3 regions of the Sporosarcina sp. Y1009 genome follow, and region 3 is predicted to be linked to each of the others. Evidence: riboswitches for the same ligand, from Rfam matches in the RefSeq annotation. Region 3 holds a riboswitch; each other region holds the start of a gene.
What was found. A riboswitch is a leader RNA that binds a small molecule or an ion and turns the genes downstream of it on or off. The one in region 3 is predicted to bind cyclic di-GMP.
Positions count from the first base shown of each region.

Region 1: it holds a riboswitch for cyclic di-GMP, as region 3 does, so the genes downstream of both, AC25Y1_RS18180 (Cna B-type domain-containing protein) here and flgB (flagellar basal body rod protein FlgB) in region 3, are expected to answer to the same signal.
Region 2: it holds a riboswitch for cyclic di-GMP, as region 3 does, so the genes downstream of both, AC25Y1_RS04940 (sensor histidine kinase) here and flgB (flagellar basal body rod protein FlgB) in region 3, are expected to answer to the same signal.

Region 1 covers NZ_JBYHFO010000024.1:5,687-10,488, forward strand. The annotation lists gene AC25Y1_RS18165 (DMT family transporter) at 1-187, shown strand, start outside; gene AC25Y1_RS18170 (hypothetical protein) at 225-1,034, shown strand; gene AC25Y1_RS18175 (MerR family transcriptional regulator) at 1,106-1,849, shown strand; cyclic di-GMP riboswitch class I at 2,062-2,147, shown strand; gene AC25Y1_RS18180 (Cna B-type domain-containing protein) at 2,205-4,394, shown strand; gene AC25Y1_RS18185 (SpaH/EbpB family LPXTG-anchored major pilin) at 4,445-4,802, shown strand, end outside.
Region 2 covers NZ_JBYHFO010000003.1:85,466-90,267, reverse strand. The annotation lists gene AC25Y1_RS04955 (C40 family peptidase) at 1-87, shown strand, start outside; gene AC25Y1_RS04950 (S1C family serine protease) at 132-1,361, opposite strand; gene AC25Y1_RS04945 (hypothetical protein) at 1,612-1,755, shown strand; cyclic di-GMP riboswitch class II at 1,990-2,073, shown strand; gene AC25Y1_RS04940 (sensor histidine kinase) at 2,147-3,439, shown strand; gene AC25Y1_RS04935 (response regulator) at 3,441-4,079, shown strand; gene AC25Y1_RS04930 (WecB/TagA/CpsF family glycosyltransferase) at 4,357-4,802, shown strand, end outside.
Region 3 covers NZ_JBYHFO010000009.1:834-5,635, forward strand. The annotation lists gene fliF (flagellar basal-body MS-ring/collar protein FliF) at 1-1,028, opposite strand, end outside; gene fliE (flagellar hook-basal body complex protein FliE) at 1,053-1,346, opposite strand; gene flgC (flagellar basal body rod protein FlgC) at 1,372-1,827, opposite strand; gene flgB (flagellar basal body rod protein FlgB) at 1,833-2,231, opposite strand; cyclic di-GMP riboswitch class I at 2,314-2,388, opposite strand; gene AC25Y1_RS12075 (flagellar hook-basal body protein) at 2,628-3,470, shown strand; gene AC25Y1_RS12080 (flagellar hook-basal body protein) at 3,486-4,322, shown strand.

The DNA of each region.
Region 1 (4,802 bases), on a different contig from region 3:
TTCAGACACGAAAGCTGCCATCATTCTATCGACCGAAGCATTTTGGGGAATGGTATTTTCAGTCGCGATATTAAGCGAAGTATTGACGCTCAGAATGGGTATTGGCGCAGTACTTATCCTTTGTGCCATTCTATTGTCCGAAACGAAATTTAGTTTCTTAAGAATTAAAACCCGTAAAATCGATTGATACATCAGGCTGTGCAAAATGGGTGAGGTGAGCAGGATTGAAAGAAATTTACCGGAAGACGTCAATTGTTTCATTTATCGGAGGCGGCATTACAGCAGTCTATGCGATTGTGTATTATTTTTTTTGGTTCGAAAGTTTTGTGGTGAATGGAGAAACGCTTATTGTTTCAGGAATTGCCACAATTTCTTTATTGATTTCAGGACTGTTTTTCAACAATGCGCAGCAGAACCTTAGTGATCAAACAATGGCTGATAGCGAGAGTGACGTCCAGTTTGAAAACATCGATGAGTTAATCATGCAGTGGATGCCGTCTTTTTATCCGACAATGCATAACGTCGATGCAAAAGGCGTTTCATTATTTCATATCATTCCTACAAAGCGCAGACCTTTTGCGCGTAAATTAACTGCGATTAAATTTCTATCGGAAGGTTTTATAATCCCCGCTACGTATGACATTCTTGATATGAAAGATGAACTGTTAGCGTCATTTACCTTGTGGAATAACGGAAACCGTTTTCTCTTAACACTACATAGCAGGGACGGAAAAAGGATTGGTTATTTTGAGCAATGGCTTACGAAATCAATCCTTAAAAGTAAGGGAACTTTATTTCATGAAAATGATCGGGTTTGGCGGGAGCTTGCAGCGAAAAATACAGCCGGCGATATCGATGTCGTAGACGACAACGGTAAAATGGCAGCCCAATACCGATTCGGCCGTTTTCCTTATGCCTTGCATCCTGCATTTGAAGCCGAGGCGGTTCACAGTTATATCCGTTTTGGTAACCATATTTCAAAAGAAGAAAAACTCGCATATACGATGATTTTCTTTTTTTGGTTGAAGAAGTAGAGGGTATCGACTTTAAACCTATAATAAATTCATCCTTGACTCTCACGTTACGTCATAGTTTATTGTTAGTGATGAAGGGAGGCCAACACACGATGAAAGTGAAAGAAGTATCGCAGTTGACAGGAGTAAGTGTGCGCACTCTCCATCATTACAACGACATCGGCTTGCTCGTTCCAGATGATTTGACGGAAGCGGGCTATCGGATTTATTCCGAAGAAAACTTAGCAACCTTACAGCAAATACTATTCTTTCGTGAACTCGGCTTCTCTCTAAAGAAAATAAAAGAATTGCTTTCAAGTCCATCGTTTGATCGCCAGGAAGCTTTCGACATGCAACGGGATATGCTCCTTGCTAAACGACAGCAATTGGATGAAATGATCGCTACGATTGAGAAAACAATTCGCCATGAGAAAGGAGAGGTCAGGATGTCCAAAGAGGAGAAATTTCAAGGATTCGATTTTAGCAAAAACCCATACGAACAGGAAGCTAGGGACAGGTGGGGTGATAAAGCGGTTAATGAGTCGAACAAAAAGGTCGCACAGTTTGGCCCGGAGATTGGTGAGGAAATGAACCGGATTTACTTCAGTTTAGCTGAAATCCGCCATACAGATCCAGCATCGAAAGAAGCGCAAACGCGGATTGAGGGATGGTACACTTTTTTGAACAAGATGGGCAACTATTCACTAGAAGCTTTCGCTGGACTAGGTGAAATGTATGTTGCTGACGAGCGATTTACAAAAAACATCGACCAGTTTGGTGAAGGACTTGCTGTATTCATGCAGGGGGCAATGAAAGTTTTTGCGGATAATAATTAATTTCATTCATGCTATGCAAATGATTGTCAATGACAATTGTTTGCGTAGCATTTTTTATTGATAACATCCCAAAAACTATAAAAATATTCTTTTTACATAGAATATACACAATCAACTGAAATTACTGACGTTCGTCAGTAGCGGATGCAGTTTTTGTTCTATATGCTAAAGGTAATACCAATGCCACCGCATCAAAAGTCCTTGTTTTATCATAGAATACTAGGCAAACTTTAAGAAATTAAAGGGCGCAAAACTTTGGAGTCTAAGGCATAGTTGCTATGACAGTCCGGTCGCGAATCTACTTGCGACCGGGTTTTTGTCGTTTGGAAATTAAAGAAAAGGAGGGATTATATCCATGGTTTTAAAACGGTCATCCGTTTTGCTATTGATAGGGATGATTATTCTATCAATGGTTTTACCATCGCTGCAGGCAATTGCTAAAGAAGGCGAAAAATCTGTTGACACGTCACAAGCAACGGAGGAGTTAGAGGATTCGATCGAAGAAGTTGAAGAACCGGAAGTTGAGGAGACGGAACCCGCTGAACCAGTTATAGATGAGAAAACGGAGATTTTGGTTTCGAATCTATGGGTCAATGTTCCAGAAGCTGACAATCCACCATCTATCATATTGTCTCTAGTAAACACACAAACCGGTGAACAAGTTAAGACGGCGACACTTGCGAATGGAGGAACATCCTATTTGTTTGATGGACTAAGCAAGTACGACAAGGATGGTTCGTTAAACAAGTATGGTTTAACAAGTTCGGAAGTCGTAGGCTATGAAACAACGATTGAAAATTACACAGTGACACATACGTATATTCAGCCGGAAACAGAGGATGAATCGGCGATAGCGGAAACTGAAGAGGCGCAAGTAGATGATGAAGCAATTGAGAAGAATTTAGGAGCCATTATGCCAATGGCGATTGCTACCCCGGGACATTACACGATTGATCCAAATGCGATTGTAGTCCCTTCAAAAATTGAAGGTGTTTCGACAAATGCGCACACACTATCAGAATTAGTTTGGGCGAATGGGGATACTGTATATGCAGCTATAAAAGCGACGCATGCGCTTGAACATATGATTCTAAATGGTGTCCAAACGGAAAATATGGACCAATACAATTCTTGGGTATCTATTTTTGTAGACAATATGGAGTATGAACCAGATGGATTGAAAGGGAATACAGGCGACTCACACTGGACAGTATTTAAGTTTAATCTAGCTGACCTGAATTTGGATGATAGCGGTAAGTATTCTTTTTCTGTAAAAGGTATAGGTGGGGGACATGACATTAAAGGGAATCTTATATTTACTATCCCTAAAGTAGATATAACAGGCAATAAAGTTTGGGTTGGCGGACCGGAGAATAAACCGGCAATTACCCTTCAACTTATGGCACAAGTAGAAGATGAAGCGATTCAGTTGAAGCACTCGCAAGTGTTAAATGGAAGTGAAAGTCCTGCGTGGATGCATACTTGGGAAGAAATTCGCGAATATGATCCTTATGGTCGGAAATATGTGTACACGGTAGATGAAGAAACCGTGCCGATCAACTATGTTAAATCATTGGATGGATTGACGGTTACGAATACGTATACCCCCTCTCAGCTAAATATTGATGTAAGCAAAGTCTGGATAGGGCCAGGTACAGAGTCTGTAACTATTAATCTATTAGCCGATGGGCATCATACGGGAACTAATCTCGTATTAAATGAAGAAAATGATTGGTCAGATTCATTCGCGAATTTAAATAGGTACGACGATACGAATGGGCAAGAAATTACTTACACAGTCGAAGAAGTGGCAATAGCAGGCTATTCAACGGTAAAGAGCGGCTCTGTTAATGAAGGATTTGTATTCACCAACACCAATGATGCAAAAGTCACGGTGAATGTGGTTAAGGAGTGGGTGGGCAGTAAAACAGATTCGGTGACCATCACATTGCTAGCCAATGGTCAAGATACCACACAAACAATCGTGCTCAATGAAGACAATGGTTGGGCAGGTTTATTCTTAGACTTGAGAAAATACGATGCGACAACAGGGGAAGAGATTGTGTATTCGGTAGTAGAGTACGATGTCCCAGAAGGTTATGAAGTTAGTTATAGTACAGGAGATAATGGTGAATATATCGTTACAAATACAGAGATTGTCGGCTCTTTAACAGTCCTGAAAATTAATGAAGTTGAAGAGGCTTTAGCAGGTGCAACATTTGAATTACGGGATGCAGATGGAAACCTGATTGGGACTGAAACTACAGATTCGTCTGGCGGAATTTATTTCGGTGATCTGGCATGGGGCGATTATCAATTGATAGAAACGATAGCACCAGAAGGTTATCGAAAATTATTACAACCAATCTTAATTACGATTGGACCAGGTGATTCCTTACACATTGAAAAGACTGTAGTCAATACGGAAATCGGATGGGAAATACCAAAAACAGGCGGCATTGGAACAGCAGGATTCTATGGAATTGGTGGTCTGTTAATGGCTTTGACGTTTGGTTTCTTCTTAAGAAAAAGAAAAACCGGGTGAATTAAAATAGGTCAAATTAAACAACACATAAGAGAGAGGGGAACAAACAAATGCAAATCAAAAAACTTTTTGCGGTAATGATGATTGCTTTACTCACATTTATGTCAATGACAGCGGGGCAAGTTGCACATGCAACACCAAATGATCTAGAAACAGGTAGCTTAACAATTCATAAGTATGAAAGAGAACCTGGTGTAGAGGATGGTGCAGATGGGGACGGATCTGCAGATCAAGATGTTCCTATTGATGCGGTAGCCCTTGAAGGGGTCGAATATACGATTATCAAAACTCACTCATATAACGCATCAACTGATGAGTGGACAGAAGTCACTGGAGCTACACCAATCGTTAAGGTAACTGGAACTGACGGAACAGTTGCTTTCGAAAACTTAGAATTGGGCCGCTACA
Region 2 (4,802 bases), on a different contig from region 3:
CAAGCTGGTGGAAAAAACGTACACGTTCGCAGTTTGAGCGATCCTTATTGGAGCAAGTACTTCCATAGTTATAGAAGCTTTAAATAATCAATATAGAAATGCCCAGTCGATTTTCGTCGACTGGGCATTTATTATTGTTCAATATTTTTTATGGCGTAGTCGCCGTATTCGTCGATGATCACAGTGAATGTTGCTGCGTAATCGATTGTTTTAACTTCGTCGGTTTCGGTGTCATGATAGGTAAAAATCGCGTTTGCTTGTACTTTTGCTTCATTTTCCCCAATCGTGACGTTTGTGATTGTTGAATCTACTGCCTGGAAGACTCGATTCTCCCCTGCTAAATCTTTTACTTGTTGGACACCAATCTGTTCTCCTTGGCTTCCTGGTAGTAAGTAAGTCCAGTAGTATTCGAGTTTCATGTCGTTTAGTGAATACGGGATGAGCTCGTAATAACTGTTGATGAAGCTTCTTAGTAATTCGTCGTCGAGATATGCACCTTCCACATCGTACATGTCCTCTGGGTCTTCAAGAACTTGTCCTGTATTTGCTGCCCATGTGTTGAGTTGGTCCATGACTGTGTACATTGGGATTGCGTAGCCAATGTTTGGGTTGTTTTCTAAGATGAGCGAGTTGATGCCGACGATTTTGTTTGTTTCGGCGTCGATTAATGGCCCCCCGCTGGATCCTTGTTTAATGTTTGCGTTCATTTCGTATAAGTTATTGTATTCATAGTCGTCGAAGAAGCTTTTTCCGAATCCAGTAATCGTGCCTTCTGTTGACGTATTGGCAATATTCTCTGGACTTCCTAAGGCAAAGACTTTTGTGCCGACGTTGACTTTTCCTGTTTCCATGGCCATTGGTTCTTTCCCTGCCAGGTCTGGAACACGGATGAGTGCAATGTCGGTTGTGTCGGAAATTCCGATGACGACGCCGTTAAGTTGTTGGCCGTTACTGTTCGTAACGGTTATGTACCCCGCGTCTTTTGCTACGTGGGCGTTTGTGACGATATCCCCTTTTGTATTAAATAGAAAACCTGAGCCTTGTTGTAAATCGGAGTCGATTGTGTAGACATAAGATTTTGCATTTGCAATTGTGGAGGATAAATCTGGTTCTGGTGCGACCGGGATGGTTGTTTCTTCTTCTTCTTCTTCGATTTCGTCGGTCGTTTCTTCTTCTATTTCTTCTTTAATTAAGTCTGGATTGATTTTCATGCTTTCAAAAGCAATTTCATCAAATGATTCTGGCAGTGTGATTGGATTTGATGCGGTTTTGGTCTTGTCAAGTTGAAATAACAAACCGGTCAATACCATAACCAGTGCTACTAGTATAATTCCTTTGATCATCGTTCGTTTATTTTTCATCGTCTCAACTCAATTCTTCTATATTCCTTTGTTATATCAGACGTTTAGGTCGATGTATTGTTTCACTAATCTGCTAAATAATAGTATAGCAGATTCCTATCAGATTATGTTTTTTTCTAAAAAATGGAACATTTAGTAGAAGTTGTCGGTGAACTTGAATTATGCCTTATTCGAGTACCTGATTTTTATGTAACCCTTGTTTTTCGGGACGGCTGGAAAAGTGTGGGTTATTGTCAAAATTTCAAAATTATTGAGGACGAATATCCACTTATCGGGAAGAGGTATCGAAAGTCTACTTTTCTATACCACGGCTACACTTGATGCGATTTACGAACAGGCTCTTGAACAAATGAAAGGAATTTCAACTTCGAATGGAGCTGAAGATGGAAATTAGATTGATATGATTTTATACTGAACGGGAGAATTGATGGTGTGTCCATCAATTCTTCCTTTTTTTAATTTATTCCCGAATAAGAGAACACTAGATAGGCAATACTTACCTGGACAGGATATGGGTCTTAGTAATGAGACGAATCTTAGTTTATTCGACAAAATTAGAACTGAACTCGTGTCATGAACTGACATAAACCTGAAATTACTTAGGGTATAATGAGTTAAACAATTGAATATTAAGTGTGGAAACTGTGATGTACGTCCTGTATTTGGGCACCTTGGGCGTACGGAGTGACTGGTGCAACCGGCCTGGCTAATTTAGGATTTTCGTCCTATTTAGCTGGGCTTTTATTACGATAGGCGGGGGTGGCTTATTGAGGCGGTTTATTTCTTTGACTGCACTTTTACTATCTATCTCATTAGTTCTTTTTTATAGCACTCTTTTTTCAGACATACAGATTTTTCTTGTTAGTTTTCTGGTCACATTACTCGTGAGTTTATTTTTAATACTAAAAGATCGCTCGGATTTAAGCGATAAGCATGATGCGCTTTTCGTTAAGAATCATGAACTAATTGCGGCCAATTTGGCATATGAAGAGACGCTTAAACATATAATGTCTCTTGACCACCTTTTGGGGAATTTTTCATCCAAGCATAGTCCGCAGCAACTTGCTGATGAAATGATGACATCTTTGCTGACATTCATGCAGCTAGAGGCTACTTTTGTTTGGATTACTAATGTAGATCGTGTGACTAGTTATCTTTCTACTTCTTCTCAAAATCCAAATCTTGAATGGAGTCTTAAGAAAGAATGGGTTACGATTCGTGGTCAGCGAGAGTCGTTCATATGCATGATAGATTCTGATATCTATTTAATGCGAGTCATTAGATCGTCCAAGAAGATTGGTGTTTTGGGTGTTCAGATTACAGCTACTAGTATGGATGATCTCCCTTCCCTATTTATAAAAAAGTTTGAATTTCTAAGTGATCTTGGTGAAATTATGCTTGAAAGAATATATTTGGACCGAATGATTGCGCAAACGATGATTATCGAGGAGCAAAATCGGATTGCCAATGAAATTCATGACAGTGTGTCGCAAAGATTGTTTGGCATTGTGTATTCGCTTCACGGTTTACAAGCTAATAACAGCATTTTATCCAAAGAAGAATTAGATGAGGAGTATAAATTTCTTTCACAGTCTGCCACCTTAACGATTAAAGAGCTTAGGTCTGCGATTTATCGTTTGAGTTCTATTAAAAAAGAAGAGAAACCATTTTTCAATCGCATAAAGAGTTATTTAGATGACTTTGCTCGACTTTATGATATTCGTATTGACTACCAACTTATAGGAGACGAGATTACGATACCTGCTGAGTTAAAACAAGGGATTTTTCAAATAATAAGTGAAGCTTGTGGGAATGCGGTTCGGCACGGAGAATGTCGGGTTATCGTTGTGAGATTAGAATTTCTTGAGGGAAAGTCTGTATTGGTTATTCAGGATGACGGGATTGGTATTCATGCGCTGAAAAATTTGAAAGTTAAAGGGATTGGCCTCCACAATATGCAGAAAATTGTCCGGTCATTTGACGGTACGTTCTCGATAACTAGAAGACTTCAAGGCGGTACTGAAGTGAATGTAGCGATTCCCAATACTACGAAAGTAACGATGGAGGTAATCGGATAATATGAAAGTTCTTATCATTGATGATCACCCGTTAGTTCGAAAAGGGTTAAAGACCATACTGACTTTGGAAGGCATAGAAGTCATTGGAGAAGCTATGAATTATAGAGAGGCGATGGCGCTGTTTAGGACTCAAAAACCTGATTTGGCTTTGATTGATCTACGGTTGGGGTTTGAGTCTGGTTTGGATTTAATCGCGGAGGCGCTTCTATTGAAATTAGATTGTAAGTTTGTTGTTCTTACCTCTTCTACAGATGAGGCTGATTTTAAGCGTGCGAAGGCAATGGGTGTGGATGGGTATGTTTTGAAGGAGGCGTTGCCTGAGGAGCTGGTTCATGCGCTTCGGGTGGTGGCTGGCGGTCGGAAGTATTATGATCCAGGTGTTATGGATTTATTGATAGATTTACGTAAGCCGCTTCGGGTGGATGGTCAGTTTGAGCAGTTGACACCGAAGGAAAAAGAGGTTTTGCTTGAGTTGGGGATGGGTCATTCGAATAAGGAGATTTCGATGAAGTTGTATATTACGGAGTATACGGTTAAGAAGCATGTGAGTCAGGTGTTGGCGAAGTTGAATTTGGCGGACCGGACGCATGCGGCTTTGTATGCGAATGTTAAGGGGTTAGTGCGGTATGTTGTGAATTAGTGAGGTTGAAACTGGGATGTGTAACTGGTGTGTAACTGGTGTGTTGATTTCCACTCCAGGCGGACGCTTTCCTGTGGGGCGGGCCGCCTTCCGTTCCAATCAAAAAAATTAGAATGTATCCTATGGTATTATATATTTCTATAAACAATAGATTGCTTTAAGTAATTATGAAATTGAGTCTATGAACATATATCGACTAGGTTTTGTCGATTTTGAGTGGTGGATTATGGTATAACTATATGGAGTTATACTTTGTTTTTGAAGGAGATTCTTCTAGATGGATAAGGTTAGGATATTGGATATTCCGATTGCGAATATAAATAAAGTGGAGTTATTAAGAGATATAGATGCGCATTTTGAGGCGCCGGTTAAGAATTTGTTTTTTGTTACGGCTAATCCGGAGATTATTATGATGACGAAGGAGTCCACTTCTTATCATGAGGTTATTCAATCTGCAGATTATGTGTTGGCGGATGGGATTGGTGTGATCATTGCTTCTAAAATTTTGGGGACTCCTCTCACTGAAAAGTTACCGGGTTATGAGTTGATGCATGATTTTTTAGCGTATGCGAATCGGCATGGGAAGACGGTTTACTTTTCCGGGGCGAAACCTGGTGTGGCTGAGAATGCTATGAAGAAAGCGAAAGAGCAGTATCGTGGGTTAAAAGTGGCTGGGTTTATGGATGGTTATACGAATAAGGGCTCAATGGTTGCGGAGGAAAT
Region 3 (4,802 bases):
CTTTCAGATTCACTGTTTTGATTTCCACCTGCTCCTGGATAGTTCGCAATTTCGCCTTCTCCTGTGCCAGCAGATCCATCAATAGTGCTGCCTTCTCCTGAAAAAGATTCCATAATTCGTTCAACACTAATTTCAATTCCTTGGTTGTTTTCCAGATCCACTGGTTCGACTAATTGTTCTTCTCGTTTTTCTTTCGTAAAGTCAATGCTTGCCATGACGGATACCACAACTTTGTCTCGACCCAGAAGTAACCCTAGCATTTGTTGAAGTTCACGTTGAATATCTTGTTCGATGCCTTTTTTAATCTCTCGTTGTTGTTGGTAAACTGATAATGAGGTGTTCAGTTGATCTTCCTCATGCATCTCAAAAACTTGCCCGTTCTGGTCCATGATGACAATTTGGTCGACATCAAGATTTGGGATACTTTTACTAATTAGATGATACAATCCGTTGATTTGTTTTTGTTCTAATTGAAAAATCGGCTCACTTTCTACGATGACTGACGCAGTTGCCGCTTGTTCGTTATCTGTAAGCCAAATATTTTCTTTTGGAAGTGTGATCATGACATTCGCATCTGATACGCCGCTAATTTGCCTGATTAAATAGGCAAGTTCGTTTTGCATGGCGTCTCTTTCAACGACATCAAAATGACGATCAGTCATTCCTAATCCCATGTTTTCACTAAAGATACTGTAATTTACATTGCCGTTTTTCGGGATGCCTTCAGCCGCTAAATCGACCTTTAGGTTTGCAAGTTCCTCGTTCGGAACACTAAGTATTTTTCCATCTGTTGATATATGTACTGCAATCCCTTTTTCTTCAATAGCTGTTTTAATCTCTCCAGCCTCGGAGGGTGTTAAATTTGAATAGAGTGCTACAAAATTCGTTTTTGTGCTAAAAAATACGAACATGAAAATCACAAATATCGTTAGAAATAGCGCACTGATCAAAATCCATTTTGTTTTACTAGTCATTTTTGAACTAGATTCTGTTATTTTATTTTTATAATAAATTAGCTTTTCTTTCATTTATCCTTCATCCTAATTCCTGAATCATACTTGCATTCTCATTACTTCTTGATAGGCTTCTACCACTTTATTGCGAACTTGTAGCGTGAGTTGCAGAGAGAGACTTGCTTTTTGTGCAGCGATCATTACTTCATGGACATCTTTCACTTCACCTGTTATTAACTGGTTTGTCATTTGATCTGATTTGTGTTGTGCGTCATTTACCTTTTCTAATGATTGTTTAAATAAATCCCCAAAATTAACTACCTGATCTTGCTTTACTTTCGGAATCGTTTGAGCTTGTATAAAAGGCGTTTGAATCTGACTTATTTTATCCATTGGAACCTCCTATGTTTTCTAGCGGTTATTTACCTATTTCCAATGCTTTCATAAACATATTCTTCGATGCATTTAACGCAGTAACATTTGCTTCATATGAACGCGTTGCCGACATGAGATCGACCATTTCCTTTATTGGGTCTACATTTGGTAATTGAACGTAGCCAAGTTCGTTGGCATCAGGATGTTCTGGGTCGTAGGAGAGTGTAAAAGGTGTTTGGTCGTCTCTAATTCGCGTAACAGTAACGCCTGAAATTTTTGCTTCTTCTCTTTGCACGGCAGTTTGGAGTTGTTTCGCAAAAGGTGTATTTCCACTTTGCGTTAACTCCACTGACTTTCTGCGATACGGCATCCATTCACCGTCCACAAGCTGCGCTCGAGTTGTATTCGCATTTGCTATATTTGCCGATACAACGTCCATGCGCATCCGATTTGCGGTTAAGCCTGAAGCACTAATATTGAGTCCATTAAAAAGGCTCATTTTTGCTATCTCCCTTCATTAATAACTGTTCGTAGTGTATTGAACTTTCCATTCGCTCTTTCTGTTAATGCGTTAAACCACAATTGATTTTTAGCGAGTTCTGCCATTTCTAAATCCATATCAACATTATTGCCATTTGGCTTATAGACTGTGGACTGATTTACTTTAATCGTAGGATTCTCTGTTGCTTCATTGCTAAATGAGATATGTTTGGAATTTGTTTTGTAGCTGGAAATGGATTGATTGGAAAGGGCCTTATTAAGCGTGTCTTGGAAATGAACTTGTCTCGACTTATAATTCGGCGTATCGACGTTCGCAATATTTGCTGAGTGGACTCGCTGCTTTAATGTTGATGCTGATAAAGCTTGTTCTAATGACTGAAAAGATTGTGGAAAAATGTTCACCATTTGTCCCCCTAATAATTTTTCACATAAAAAAAACCAGCCTAAAGGAAAGGATGGATGACTTAAAAAAAGATGTCCATCTTTCGGTAACCCGGCTACCCTTTTTGGGCCCGTGGCTTTGCGTCCTTACCTTCCGATAAGTTTGCCATTATCGTGACGATAACATTTTTTATTTTTTATCAAGTTATATATTATTAAAAATATTACATTTCAATTACTTTTTTTCGACAAATTGTGACAGTAAAACCTAGTAATACTTTACCACAAGTAACACATTTTGCATATTAATTCTTTGTAAAGATTATAAAGCTCTGTTAACTTTGATATTTTGCCCTTCAAATGACCAAGAAAATGGTATACTGGTAAATATCGGTTTTTGAAAGGATGGGATCTACTATGTTTCGTGGTCTTTATACTGCCACTTCCGGAATGATGGCGAATAACAGAAACCAACAAGTTCTGACAAATAATTTATCAAATGCAAACACACCTGGATTTAAACAAGATCAAACTGTGTTGCGTTCATTTCCAGCTCAATTAATAAAAGCGATGGGAACTGGAAGTGCATTAAACAGTGGAATCCATAGAAATACGATTGGAACCTTACATACTGGTGTTTATGCACAGGAGGCAATTCCTTCTTTCATCCAAGGCGATTTAAAAGAAACCGGGAAAAGTACAGACATTTCAATTCTCGATGAGAATTTGCCTATTAATCCAGTCACACAACAAAAAGGGACTGTCTTATTTGCTGTTGAAGATCAGAATAATGAAGTTCGATATACGCGAAATGGTAATTTCACTGTGAATGAAGCTGGAGTTTTAACTACTGGTGAAGGCTATGCCGTGTTAAATCAAGATTTACAACCTATTGTCGTTAATTCTGCGATATTTACAGTTGAAGATAATGGTCAGGTAATTTTAGATGATAGTTCGACTGCAAATCGTTTATGGCTTGGCTATACTGAGACACCTGAACAATTGGTCATGGAAGGTCATGGACTGATGCGTTGGGAAGGGAACGAAGACGGAACGCCGCAATTTATAGATGATGTTGGTGTTTTGAATACGTTCAACCTTGTTAAACAGGGCTTTGTCGAGCAATCGAATGTTGACTTGACGCAGACGATGACACAAATGATGACTACATATCGTTCCTTCGAGTCGAATCAAAAAGTACTCCAAGCTTATGATCAGAGTATGGATAAAGCTGTTAATGAGATTGGTCGAATTTATTAAGGAGGTGGTCTGTCTATGAATATCCAAATGAATTCAGCGGCATCGTCCATGCGGGAATTACAGAAAAAGATTGATGTCATCGCCAATAATATATCCAATGTCAGTACCACTGGCTATAAGCGTCAAGAAGCCAGTTTTTCAGATGCGCTTACTCAGTCTTTTAATAGGCAGGCTGGGTTACAGCATGAAGTTGGTCGATTGACACCGAATGGTATTCGTGTTGGTTCGGGTACACAAATGACACAAACGAGTCTGCGGACTGAACAGGGTTCGGTTATGAAGACGGATCGTGCGTTGGATTTTATGATTCAAGGGGCTACTGGTTTTTTCAGGGTGGCTTCGGAAGGTAATTTCTTCTATACGAGAGATGGTTCTTTTCAAACTCAACCCGTGTTAAATTCAAATCAGGTTAATTTGGTGACGTCGTCAGGTGATTCGGTTCTTGATCTTAATGATAATCCAATTTCATTTGATGGGGATTATGATTCTATTCGGGTTAATGCGCAGGGGTTGCTAGAGGTTTCTTATGAAGATGCAAGGGCTTCTGTTCAGTTTCAGTTGAGTATTGCTGAGGTTGGGCGACCGGATTTGTTAGAAAAAGTTGGCGCTAATCGCTATCAATTGACGGGTACAGAGGCTGCGCAAATTGCGAGTGGTAATTTGCGGGTTGCCAATTTGTCGACTGAGAATAATGGCGCGATTCGTGTTCATCAGGGTTCACTGGAGATGTCTAATGTTGATTTAGCTACTGAAATGACTGAGCTTATTACTACGCAGCGGTTGTTTCAATCTCAGGGTAGAGCGATTTCGTTTGCTGATGATATGATGGGGTTAGTGAATATGATACGGTGATGGTTCGATCCGTAAGGAGTTATCGTGGAATTATAACAGCAAGTACTTGAGTAAATTCAAGTGCTTGTTTTTTGATCCTTTGATTTCCGTTGTGGGTGGATACTTTTCTAGCTTCTGGAGGGTTAAACTGTAGATTTCATTATTCAAGTGCTTGTATTTAGTTAAACCGTTGGTTTCCGTTCCGGGCGGACGCTTTCCTGTGGGGCGGGCGGACAAGTGCGGAAAGATACCGTTCAATCTTTCCCTCCTCCTCGTTCGCTTCGCTCCCTGCGGGGTCTCACCTGTCCCGCTAGTCCCACGGGAGTCGCCGCCCTGCACTCCAACCAACTCATTTCAATTTATATAGAAAGTTATTTAGTGATCACTTTCTTATTGGGCGATCCATAGGATTCGTTGTCCAGATTGGGAATCGGAGCGTATCGTCCCTTTTGACTGTCGTTGAAGTAGAAGAATTGATAAATCACCGAACTTCTAAGGTAT